One region of the Paenisporosarcina sp. P5_A11 genome, then DNA from elsewhere that is predicted to be linked to it. Evidence: riboswitches for the same ligand, from Rfam matches in the RefSeq annotation. Region 1 holds a riboswitch; the other holds the start of a gene.
The links. A riboswitch is a leader RNA that binds a small molecule or an ion and turns the genes downstream of it on or off. The one in region 1 is predicted to bind thiamine pyrophosphate.

Region 1 (6,415 bases):
CCCAACGCTAATGATACTAATGACTTACTGATATTATTATTCATCTTAACGCCACGTTAAATGGGATTTTTATACTATTAATATATCCTATCATATTTAACGGTTTTGAAATCAAAAAAGTTATTTGTTTACTAATCTGTTAAACCAAGCAAAGACAATTAGGGAAAGTGGAACTATTAAATGGAATAGATTTTTGGCATATTAATGGGTATACTTTCTTCATTAACAGAAGGAGTGATGGTAAGTATGTATAAGAAATTATTAATCGTTCCAACTTTATTCCTTGTACTGAGTGCTTGTTCAGATTCATCACCTAAAAAAGATGATATGAATCATGAAAACATGGATATGAACCATTCAGAATCAAGTGAAGTTCCGGAAAATTTGAAAGTGGAAGATAATCCAACCTTTGAAGTTGGCAGCCAAGTGATTATCGAAGATGATCACATGGAAGGGATGAAGGGTGCTGAAGCTACTATTGTGAATGCCTTTGATACTACAGCCTATACTGTATCGTATACTCCGAAAACAGGTGGAGAAAAAGTGACCAATCACAAATGGGTTATTCATGAAGAAATCGAAGATGCCGGTGATAAACCTTTTGAAGCAGGTTCCGAAGTGACAATTGATGCGGATCATACGAAAGGGATGGATGGTGTAAAAGCTGAAATTGATTCTGCCGAAAAAACGACAGTATATATGATTAATTACACTTCAACTACTGACGGAGAAGAAGTGACCAATCATAAATGGGTAACGGAAAGTGAGTTATCACCTAAATAAAGTTTGACCAAATATAATCCAAAAATAGCTTATTCCTTAAGTGGATAAGCTATTTTTATTTTGAAGCTAAAAATGTTTATTAAAAACCAATACCTTGTCAATCTTACCTACAATAAATTTGGAGTTTTACATGCTCTTACGGTTTCTTGTCGGTCCTGACTTTGGCAAATTTCTGAAATGACAGCAACCCCATCAGCACCGGCTAGCAATGTTTCGTGCGCGTTTTTTGTTGTGATTCCACCAATTGCTACAAGCGGAAAATCTCGATACAAGTTTCTCGCTTCTTGCAAAAAAGTTAGACCAGCAGGAGCCTTTGCATCAGATTTCGACTGTGTCTCATAAATCGGTCCAATCCCTACATAATCCGCACCACCTCTAACAGCCTGATCCAACTCTTCGACTGTATGCACTGAAACGCCTACGATGCGTCCTTTAAAAGTTTCGCGAATTTCCGTAAGTGATATATCCTCTTGTCCTACGTGAACGCCATCTGCGTGGAGCTTCAAGGCAAGCTCCACGTCATCATTCACAATAAACGGCACGTTGAATGATTTACACAATACTTGGCATTGACTAGCAAATTGTTCAAGTGTTTTACCTGTTAATGCCCCTTCGCCTTTTTCACGCAGTTGGAAAATGGTTATACCTGCTTTTAATGCATCTTCTAAAACATGTAATGGCTCTTCTATGCAGTTCGGGGTACCCATGATGAAATAGAATGCTAAATCGTTACGATTCAATGATGTTCACCTCACAGACACCTTTTGCTATATTATAGGCAAAATGATTTGTTGGGCCATGTCCATGCCCAATGTTTAACGGGGTTTCAATGGCTAGCTGGACAAACTTTTTAGCTTCGATGATTGCCTCTTTTAGTGACCAACCTTGTCCTAAAAATGCTGTAAGTGCTGCGGAGTAAGTACAGCCTGTTCCATGTGTATGTTTCGTTTCAATACGGGCAGATTCCATTTTAAAGCTTGTACCATCTGCAAAAAACACAGTATCCGTTGCCGTTCTTTGCTCATCTAAGTGGCCCCCCTTCATAACCACGCACTTTACACCCAGCCCTAATATCTTTTCAGCAGCTTTTTGTATATCCTGTTCCGACTTAATCTCAACACCACTAATCACTTCAGCTTCTGGAATATTAGGAGTTAATACCGTTGCAAGTGGTAAAAGCTTAGTCGTTAATGCTTCAACTGCGTTATTTTTTAGCAAGCTTGCACCTCCTTTGGCAATCATCACAGGGTCAATGACAAGCAGCACATCTTTCTCACATAAGCTTTTCGCCACTTCCTCAATAATTGGTGCTGAAAAAAGCATACCGGTCTTGACTGCCTTTACGGGAAAATCCTGAAAGACGACTTCGATTTGATGTTTAACAAAGTCTACAGATGCAGGAAAAACTCCCTCTACACCAAGTGTATTCTGAGCTGTTAACGCAGTAATCGCTGATGTACCGAACACTCGGAGCTCTTGAAACGTCTTTAAATCTGCTTGTATGCCAGCTCCACCACTACTATCTGAGCCTGCTATGGTCATCACGATGTTCAATTGGCTTCACCTCTAGACAATTGATGCAATGAATTTAAGACTTCAGTCTGGAATGAGCCAAGAAGTGGCGATTGAACCGCATGTTCAGACACCTTTTTATATTCTTGTAGTACATCACGTAAGTTTAAAAGAGCCTCTCCTTCCAAACTAAGAACTGCTGTACAAATCGCGCTCAACAAACAACCTGTACCTGTTACCTCTGTCATCTGTTCATGACCACCTGCTACCCAAAATTCATTCTCACCGTCAGTAATATAATCAGAGGCTCCTGTGACCACCACTAAACAGTTCCATTTTTTCGCCTCATGTTTGGCGACGACTGCAACGTCCATCTCACCTTCACCACTGTCCACGCCCTTAGCTTGCCATGAAACGCCTGCAATGGTCGCAAGTTCACCTGCATTACAACGGAGTAAATCGAATCGGACATTTTCTAATAATTCCTTTACTACTTGTTGTCGAAAAGAAGTTGCCCCTACTCCAACTGGATCTAAAACGACAGGTATTCCAAGCTCATTCGCTCTTTTCCCTGCTATTAACATGGCTTCTTTCGTTCTTGTATTGATTGTGCCAATATTAATTAAAAGAGCATTTGAAATCGCGACCATTTCTTCCACTTCTGTTACTTCATCAGCCATGACAGGTGACGCACCAATTGCAAGTAAACCATTAGCGGTAAAGTTTGCCACGACATAGTTCGTGATGCAATGTACCAGTGGCTTCTTATTACGAATCTGTTTAATAGGCATAGTTCTTCACCTCATCTTGCCAGTCTTCATATGTCCATGGCATTTCCCAGAATTTCCACTCATAGTAGCAACTTCTTTCAAAATGAGCTTTTAATACTGATTGCTTGGCTGGATTTTCTTCTGCATAACGATTCATCATCGCCTTTTGCAGCTCGATTTTTTCTTTGTAATCCGGTGCACTATACATTTCAATCCATTCTTCATATAGCTTGATGCCTGGTTTTGCGTCTTTATACTTCTCCCCAATTTCTTGATATAACCATGGACAAGGGAACATCGCAGCAAAAGCCTCTGCAACATCTCCGTTATGTGCAGCATTGTACATATGTGATACGTAGTTATAAGCAGCTGGTGATGGTTCAAAGTTTACTTCCATTTCTTCAGTTATACCTAGCTCCTTAAAGACAGTTCGGTGTAACTCAAGCTCAGCCTCGTTGATATGACGAGCCGTTTCTAAAAAGTAGGCAATATCTTCGTTCGTCTCAGCTTTTGAAGCTGCAATCGCGAGTACTTTTGTGTAATTCTTTAAATAATAAGCGTCTTGCATCATGTAAAACTTAAATTTTTCAAGCGGCAGCGTTCCATCGACAAGTCCTTTTACAAATGGGTGATCAAAACTTCCTTGCCAATAAAGATCCGTTTCCTCTCGTACTTCTTCACAAAATGTCATTATAAGTCCTCCTTTTTCGGATGGACGCAAGTGCAAAAAACGCCCTTTTGCGCATGACAAAAGAGCGTTTCCAATGAAACATTGCTCCCTACGTCAGTGTTAACTGTCAGGTTCCAAGGGTCAGGTTTTACCTTCTCAACTAAATAGTTCCCCCGCAATTAAAATATTGAATTAGCAAACAAAAAAGCCCTCCAAAATGGAGAGCTTCAGCACAAAAGAAAAACGTCGAAACGCTATGTACTCTGCTCCCTACGTTCGTCTTAACGAACAGGTTCAAAGGGTCAGGTTTTAACCTTCTCAACGCCAAAGCGTCCCCCCGCAACTATTTTAATTAGGTTCATAATAGCATAATAAATTCATCCTAACAAACGACTGTAGATGATTAATTACACTCTTTTTATAATACTCACATGGAAATCCTAGCCATTTACAGCTTTGAATTATTTTACTAATACGTTTTGCTTTACGATTTGTTCTAATTCTTCATAATTACTGATTTCATATGTTGGAGTAATAGTTGTTTCATTTGCTTTATTATGTGGATTAAACCAGCAGGTATCGATTCCGAAATTATTGCCACCTTGGATATCTGCGCTTAGAGAGTCGCCGATCATTAATACACTTTGCTTATCTTTAATACTCAGCTTTCTAAAGACATATTCGAAAATTTCTGCTTGTGGCTTTTGATAACCAGTCTCCTCCGAAGTAATAATCGCTTCAAATGTTTGATTTAGTGGCGAAAGAGCAATCCTCGAATGTTGAACATCTTGAAATCCATTTGTTAAAAGAACAAGTCTGCAACTAGATAGATTGGTCAACATATCCTGAACACCATCAATCATATGTACTTCTCTTCCTAGATTTTCTATATATGCATGTCCAAAATCTTCTGGATTAAGAAGTAGTTTATGTTGGAGGAATAAACGCTTGAATCGTTCTACTTTTAAATCTGAAAGCGAGATACGTCCTTGCTCTAAATCAAGCCAAAGTCCTTTACTTATCTCTTTATAACTTGCTCTGTATTCAGTTAAACCATTAGGGAAACTAAATGCACGAAATGAATTATCGAGTGCATGCTTTTCCGTCTCACCGAAATCAAACAAAGTGTCATCTAAATCAAATATTAATACATCATACTTCACAGTCTTCTCATCCTTTTTGTGGTTCATTTTAAATGAATCTAAAACCATCATACTACTAAATGCACATTTCTTCTTTATGTACGAACCGGTACTATCAATTGTAAAACAGCGATCATGAACAGAATTAATAATGAATGGTCGCATGGAACCTGTGAACTTAACCATTACATCCTGCCCACCAACCGCTTTTAACGCATCCATCATATATTTTGCACTGAACGAAATTTTCAACTCTTCGCCTTCAATTAATGTGGTTTGTATTTCTTCTTCTACTTTACCGATTTCAGCTGAGCTAGATGATATCTCAACGACATTTCCTTCTAATGAAGTGAATCGGACAATGTTATTACGTTCTTCACGTGCCAATAAAGATGAACGGTCTATCGCTTGAAATAATGCTTTCCCATCAATAGTGACATTCGTATTAAATTCATTTGGAATTAATCGTGATGTATCGGGATAGATACCTTCAATTAAACGAGAGTAAAAACTTACACTTGATGTTTTAAATAAAACTTGTTGGTTTGTCATGACGATATGAACGGGAGACGACGAATCTCCTATAATTTTGCTTAATTAATTAAGTTTGCATGGTCACTATGATTTTGCATTTAGACAGGCTGCCTAAGGCTAAAATGTAATTGTGATAGATGGTAGAGATCACAATTACTGTAAAATATGTAACACAAAAACAATCAGGAGGATGGTAGAGTGTCAAATGAAATAAACAGTTACATTGACTATCCAATGGTGAAAATTCCAGGGGGAGAAATTGAATTAAGAGACGATAGAATAAAAAGCACATGGAAAACTGAAATAAGACCGTTTCTTCTTGCCCAGTATCCTGTAAATATGGATCTATACTATTCGATTACAAATAAATCACCTAATTGTTTTGACGGAAATCTAAAACCGGTTGTGAATATTTCTTGGAATGATGCAATTTCTTTTTGTAATCTACTGTCACAAAAAGCTGGACTAAAAGAGTGTTATTCAATAAGTAATGATGGTGAAAACATTATTTGTGACTGGGAATCGGACGGCTATCGACTTCCTTCAGAAGCAGAGTGGCAATATGCATGTAAAGCAGGGACTACTGGTTATAGATACGGAGAGCTTGATAAGATTGCCTGGTATAATGAAAATTCTGGTGGCAAGATCCATGAAGTAGGAAGAAAGGAACCGAATGCATGGGGTCTGTATGATATGTTAGGGAATGTTTGGGAATGGTGTTGGGATTTATATGATGAACAAGTATACGGCTCCTACCGAATTTTTCGAGGAGGTAGCTGGGCTGAAGAATCAAGGGGTTGTGGGGCTTCATGTCGTCGACGTAGCCATCCGTCATTTTGCATAGACGACCTTGGGTTCCGTCTTGCCCAGTCTTACTAACGAAAAATGATAGTTCAATAGACCGCCTTCTCTGAAAGGCGGTTTACTTTTGGTCAAAAAACATTAGGATTTCACATACCTAAATGAGTTACCGTCGCATTCGAGATGAACTAGCCAATCGTGGA
Region 2 (6,664 bases), on a different contig from region 1:
GTTATTCGTATGATATTAATCAATATAACGAATTGGAGGAGGATAAATGAAAGCAATTGTGTACACAAAGTACGGTCCCCCCGACGTTCTTCAATTGAAAGAGGTAGAAAAACCTACTCCTAAAGAAAATGAAATACTGGTAAAAGTAAAAGCGACAACCGTAACAGTAGCAGATATTCGGTCACGGAGTTTTACAGTTCCTCCCGCTTTTTGGCTGCCTGCCCGAATAACACTTGGTTTCAGACAACCCAAAAAAGAAATATTGGGGATGGAGTTAGCTGGAGAAGTTGAGTCAGTAGGGAAAGATGTCAAAAGGTTTAAGGAAGGTGACCAGGTTTTTGCAGCTTCCCTAGTGGGTTTTGGTGCTTATACCGAGTATAAGTGTCTGCCTGAAGATGGACCGGTATCTATTAAGCCCTCCAATATAACCTATGAGGAAGCCGCTGCCATTCCAATTGGGGCACGTACAGCCTTGTTTTATCTTAGAAAAGCTAACATTCAGAATGGTCAAAAGGTCCTTGTCTATGGAGCTTCAGGAAGTGTAGGAACTTATGCAGTACAGATTGCAAAGTTCTTCGGAGCAAACGTTACAGGGGTATGCAGTACCACGAATTTAGAATTGGTAAAATCTCTGGGAGCCGATCAGGTAATTGATTACACTGCAGAAGATTTTTCTAGTAAAGGCGAGACTTATGATGTGATCTTTGAAGCGGTAGACAAGAGTTCGTTTTCAGCTTGTATGAAATCGCTAAAGAATAACGGAACCTACATAAATGTCACTGTACCGTTACCAGGTGGTCGAATGTTATGGACTAAATTGACAAGCAGCAAGAAATTATTATTGAGTCGAAATTCACCTGAAACTTCAGAACCACTTAACTTCCTTAAAGAACTTGTTGAGATGGGGAAATTAAAAGTGGTCATTGATAGGTATTATGAGTTTGAAGAGATAGTTGAGGCTCATAGATATGTGGAGAAAGGACACAAAAAGGGAAATGTCGTCATAACTATGGAAACATAACAACAAATCCAAATAACTGAAGCATAAAATGCACGCCCTTGGTGAATAACAATTTTTGGTGTTTAGTCAATGTTGCTCATTAAAAGTTAATTGATGGTACACAACCACACTGGGGAAATTACTTTAAAAATAATGTACAAGTATAAATTTGAAAAGTAAAATACAAAATAAATCTTCATTTCTTGTTGAACTAACAAGTGCCTGGGTTAAAGAAAAGACTCACTTTTACAAGTAAACCGTTCAGTATTAGATCACTTATTCCGTAATAAACGGTCAAATCAAACCTGTTTTATTATCAAGATAAACAGCCAAATATAACCCAAATTAGCACCTCATTTCGAGGTGCTAATTTTTATTGGAAGTTTTATATTTTACCGGTAAAAATGTATATTGTCGGTATAATATATAAAAAATATTTTCACTTTATATTGCTGATTCGTATCATAGGTTTCATGGATAGATTTTCAAGTGTATGTAGGTAATTACTAGCTTGTAAAGGAACAAATGAGGTCACATTCCATACATCCTTTGGCCCCTTTTTATGAGTGTCCGAGATTCGGGGGGATAGTTCATGTAGCTACAGCTTCCTGTTTTGATAGTTATGCCGAGCAGGCTGGACAATATGAAAGATGTGAGTTTCCAGTTAATCATAATGATACCTCCCTTGATGCATGGTGGGTAGGTACTTTAAACATGTGTAATGAGGCGCATTAATTTGCTCTTAATTCTATATTTCTGTTTATCTCTTGAAACTTATGCAATTCTGTGTCAATGTTAATAATGATAACGCATTAAACGAATTTCATAATTGAAACATGTGGGGGGGCCAGTGTTGCTGGTTGAGACCGTATCCTTAAGATACACACCCTTGGAACCTGATCTGGATAACACCAGCGTAGGGAACATATTTAAACATTTTTATTTGTGTTGATATGCGTCCTAGGTACCTACCTGGGGCGCTTTTTCATTTAAATAAAAAATGTTTAAGTGATTAGTCGATATGCCTCTTAGCACCTGGTTAGTTAGATTTTGGTGTGACTCTGCGTTTCTGAGAAAGAATTTGGCTTTACTTAAGAATATGTTTCCTCCTTTCGTTCCGTTCCGTCGTTTAATGCTCTCAACAGATTTGGAAAAGGGAGAGAAAATGATGAAAAAATGGTTAGGATTATTACTAATTATTATGATGTTAACCGCTTGCGGCAATGGTGACAACGCTAGCTCTGGAACCAATGATTCGAGCGGAAAGTTGAAGAAAGTAACCGTGGTATTGGATTGGACACCGAATACGAATCATACAGGCTTATATGTAGCAAGAGACAAAGGCTATTTTAAGGAACAGGGTCTTGATGTAGAAATTATCATGCCAGGTGAAGCCGGTGCTAATCAACTTGTGGCTTCGGGGAAGGCTGAATTCGGAGTTGGTTATCAGGAATCCTTAACAGAAGCACGTGTTCAAGATGTACCAATAGTTTCGATTGCTGCCGTAATTCAACATAATACATCTGGTTTTGCGTCTCCAGCTGAAAAAGAGATTACTTCACCAAAAGATTATGAAGGTAAAGCCTATGGAGGCTGGGGTGCTCCAGTTGAAAAAGCAGTGATTTCTTCTTTAATGAAACAACAGGGTGCAGATGTGGAGAAAGTTGATATGGTAAATATGGGCGATACAGACTTCTTTACAGCCGTAAAAAGAGATGTAGACTTTGCATGGATCTATTACGCTTGGACAGGTATTGAAGCTGAACTTCGTGGAGAGAAATTGAATATGCAATATCTGACCAATTACTCAGATAAGCTAGATTACTATACGCCTGTTCTGATAACTAATGAGAAGTTGATAGCAGAAGATCCCGATACCGTTCGTGCTTTTGTAACAGCAACATCCCAAGGTTATGAATACACAATGGATCATCCAGAAGAAGCGGCGGGAGTTTTAATAAAGGCTGTACCAGAGTTAGATCCAGAGTTGGTTAAAGCAAGTCAAAAATGGTTGTCTCCAAAGTATCAAGATGATGCATCACAATGGGGAATACAAGATAAAAAGGTTTGGGAAAACTACGCACAATGGATGTATGATAATGGATTATTAGAAGGCAAACTAGACGTAGAGAAAGCCTTTACGAATGAATTTTTACCTAAAAAGGAGAATGAATAGATGAATAACTCTTTAGTTAGCATTCAGATCATACCGAAAACAAAAAATGGTGAAGATTCAATTCCATATGTTGATCAAGCGATTGCCGTCATAAAGGATTCAGGAATACGCTATGAGGTCCATCCACTTGAAACCACAATGGAAGGGAATTTGACAGAAATTTTCTCTGTTATCCAGAAAATGAATGAGCGAATGATGAAGGCTGGCTGTGTAAATGTCATTTCCCAAGTAAAAATCCTTTATCAGCCAAGCGGTGTTTCGATGGATAAATTGACAGAGAAATATCGATCATGAAAGTTTTCCATAGAGGGTGGAGACCATTATTGGTCCTCATCCTTTTATTTACCATATGGCAACTATCCTGTTGGTTATTCGAAATACCGAAGTGGCTACTGCCAGCACCATCTGAAATATGGTTAGAAGGAATAACAGGCTGGGGAAATTACAGGAGTCATGTAGTATCAACGGTTAAGTTGTCCTTTATGGGGCTTTTGATAGGTAGTGGAGTTGGCATTATCATAGCTGTCACTTTACACAGTTTACCAAAGCTTAGAGAGGCATTTTATCCAATTATTATTTTGACACAAAACATTCCTATCATTGTGTTGGCTCCGTTGTTGGTAATATGGTTTGGATTTGGAATGCTACCCAAAATCATTGTCATCACATTAGTTTGTTTTTTCCCAATAACTGTTGCTGCTTTGGATGGATTTCGACATACGACTGCTGAGCTTACGCATTATATGAAAATGGCTGGCGCATCGAAGAAGCAGATTTTTTGGAAAGTAGAGTGGCCATATGCATTACCTTCACTATTTTCAGGACTGAAAATAGCTGCTACCTACAGCGTGATGGGCGCTGTTATCTCTGAATGGCTGGGTGCCAAAGAAGGAATTGGAGTATTTATGACTCTTGCGTCATCTTCATTTCGGACAGATCGTGTCTTTGTAGCAATCTTTCTCATTATGATTTTAAGCTTAATATTCTTCGCTTTAATTTCTTCATTGGAGAAAATCATCGTGAAAGGGAAACCTAAAGGAGAGGGAAAAAATTAAGACTAAGCTCAGTGTGGAAAATATAACGAAATCGTTTGAGGGAAATAAGGTACTAGAAGAGTTATCTTTTCATGTAAATGAGGGCGAATTTGTTACGATCGTAGGTCCTTCAGGAAGTGGAAAGAGCACGTTATTTCACTTGATTGGCGGTCTCTATACCCCAGACTCCGGAGATATCCGAATGGACGGGGAACGAATGAATGGACAAAGAGGTGCCATTAGTTATACGCCTCAATCTCCATCCTTATTGCCATGGCGGACAGTCCTTGACAATATTCTGCTTAGTGGAGAAATTAATGGAGAAAAATATGAATTAGAAGCCCTTCGAATGATTGAAAGAGCCGGTCTAAAGGGATATGAACAAGCGTATCCCTCTGAATTATCAGGTGGGATGCAACAGAGAGTGTCTTTTATCAGGAGTCTCATGAGTCCACAATCACTTATTTGTTTAGATGAACCCTTCTCTTCGCTTGATGAATTTACGCGGATGGAAATGCAAAATTGGTTACTTTCCATCTGGGAAGAAAACAAGCGCTCCATTTTGATGGTGACACATCATATCGAGGAAGCCTTGTATCTATCCGATCGAATTATCGTCTTATCTGGAAAGCCTGCAAAAATTAAAAAAGAGTTTAGCATTCCTTTTCCAAGACCTAGACAGGAGTCAATTATCTTAAGTGATGAATTTTTGCAATGGAAGAGAAACATCTACAATGAATTACGGGGTACTTAAAATTTAGTTGTAAAAATCGATTGCTCATCTATTTTTACACCGATTCCTACCTTGCGAAATCACCCAAACCATTGATCATAAAGAATCCAAATGACTTATTAAGTCAAAAAGACTTTGGGGATTTGATGAATGAACATGGTGGTAACATGGATACCAAGAAGATTCACATGCTACGTAAGAGAGGGAAACTCCCAACAGAAACGGCGTTAATCGGAGGGAAACCTTACTGGCTTAAAGAAGAAATCGAGATCTATATCCATGATTTACCGGTAAAAAACAGAGATAATTACTAGACAAATAATTGAATCCCCCCTCACAATAAGAACAATTGTTCTTATTGTGAGGGGGGATTATTTATGAAAACAGTACCGAATCGAACCATTGCTTGTTTGGATATGCGAAGTTTCTATGCGAGTTGTGCGGCAGCTGACCTAGGGTTAGATGTGATGGAAGAAGCCATTGCTGTAATTGGAAACTTAGAAAAAAGGGCAGGTAAATATCTCGCAGATTCTGAAGGTATGGCACTTTACTACTTTACAAAAGATGAGCCAAATACAACAAACTACATCGGCGAATGTCTTGAAAACCGGCCTGCCTTCTATGCAGAAAACCTTGAAGCTCCTGAAGGATTTATCAAAGACGACTTCGGAACGATTACGCGCGAAGACACTGGCGAAAAGCAAACGACTTATAAAGGCTACCCGCTTTACTTTGTAAAAGACGAAGCATCTGGTGATGTAAACGGACAAGGCGTCAAAGACGTTTGGTTTATTGTCAACAGTGAAACAACATTTGCACAATAATGCATGCTACTGAAGGAACTGCCTTACGCTCGGCAGTTCTTTTTTTCTCTCCCCATTAATATTTTTACCACAACCTAGTTTATGATTTATACTAATAAAAAACGGTTTAATAAGAGGATGTTCAAAAAGTCCAGGAAAAATAGCTGTCGAATTTACTTGCACAGGAAGTGCTGATCCGACGTTCGCCACAGGACTTGGCGGTTCTTAGTCGGACTTCGTCACTCTGCCTCTCAGTTCCTCGAGTCTATCGTTCCTCGAACTTCTCGGCTCTTTTTATCCTCCTTTTTGAACACGCACAATAAGGGAGAGAATTTGTAGTGAAATCTAAGACGGACGAAGAACTGATCGAATTAATTGTCCAAAACCATCGCCCGGCACTTGAAGAATTGTATGATCGCTATGTAAAGCTCGTCTACAGCTTCTCTTTAAAAATGACAAAAGGTGACGTAGAGAAAACAAAGGAAATTGTGCAGCAAGTCTTTCTCCGGCTTTGGACAACAAAAAGAACATACAGCTCGGCACAAGGAAGATTTGCGAACTGGCTTCTCACCATTACCAGGAACATTGCTATCGATCTCATTCGTAAAGAACAAAAACATACGGGTGCAATTCAGTTAGAGCTTAATGAATGGCGACAAATGCCTGATCAGCAAACAGAAGATGTACCACAGCAAGTTTCAAGAAATTTATTGAAGCACCAAATTCAAGAAGCAAAACAGCATCTCTCTGAGCCACAGCGGCGCCTTATCAATTTATTATACTGGGAAGGCTACTCCTTAAGCGAAATTGCAGAGCTTGAAAAAAAGCCGCTCGGTACGATTAAAAGCCGGCTGCATCAAACCTTAAAAAAACTGCGAAATTATTTCAGTGAAGAAACAGGAGGGGTTCGGCATGGAA

Region 2: another riboswitch for thiamine pyrophosphate. It lies ahead of AC1DOS_RS08125 (ABC transporter substrate-binding protein); the one in region 1 lies ahead of tenA (thiaminase II).

What each region holds. Positions count from the first base shown of each region.
Region 1 is NZ_JBFUKT010000139.1:513-6,927, reverse strand. Features, by position in the region: gene AC1DOS_RS15255 (YdhK family protein) at 247-783, shown strand; gene thiE (thiamine phosphate synthase) at 891-1,523, opposite strand; gene thiD (bifunctional hydroxymethylpyrimidine kinase/phosphomethylpyrimidine kinase) at 1,513-2,337, opposite strand; gene thiM (hydroxyethylthiazole kinase) at 2,334-3,086, opposite strand; gene tenA (thiaminase II) at 3,076-3,756, opposite strand; TPP riboswitch at 3,825-3,920, opposite strand; TPP riboswitch at 3,986-4,084, opposite strand; gene AC1DOS_RS15230 (YjjG family noncanonical pyrimidine nucleotidase) at 4,197-4,898, opposite strand; partial or broken gene dnaN (DNA polymerase III subunit beta) at 4,973-5,474, opposite strand; gene AC1DOS_RS15220 (formylglycine-generating enzyme family protein) at 5,646-6,290, shown strand; partial or broken gene AC1DOS_RS15215 (IS3 family transposase) at 6,380-6,415, shown strand, end outside.
Region 2 is NZ_JBFUKT010000037.1:11,155-17,818, forward strand. Features, by position in the region: partial or broken gene AC1DOS_RS08120 (NAD(P)-dependent alcohol dehydrogenase) at 47-1,037, shown strand; TPP riboswitch at 1,831-1,940, shown strand; gene AC1DOS_RS08125 (ABC transporter substrate-binding protein) at 2,169-3,176, shown strand; gene AC1DOS_RS08130 (thiamine-binding protein) at 3,177-3,470, shown strand; gene AC1DOS_RS08135 (ABC transporter permease) at 3,467-4,231, shown strand; gene AC1DOS_RS08140 (ABC transporter ATP-binding protein) at 4,245-4,964, shown strand; gene AC1DOS_RS08145 (hypothetical protein) at 4,985-5,257, shown strand; gene AC1DOS_RS08150 (COG4315 family predicted lipoprotein) at 5,321-5,767, shown strand; gene AC1DOS_RS08155 (RNA polymerase sigma factor) at 6,085-6,664, shown strand, end outside; gene AC1DOS_RS08160 (anti-sigma factor) at 6,659-6,664, shown strand, end outside.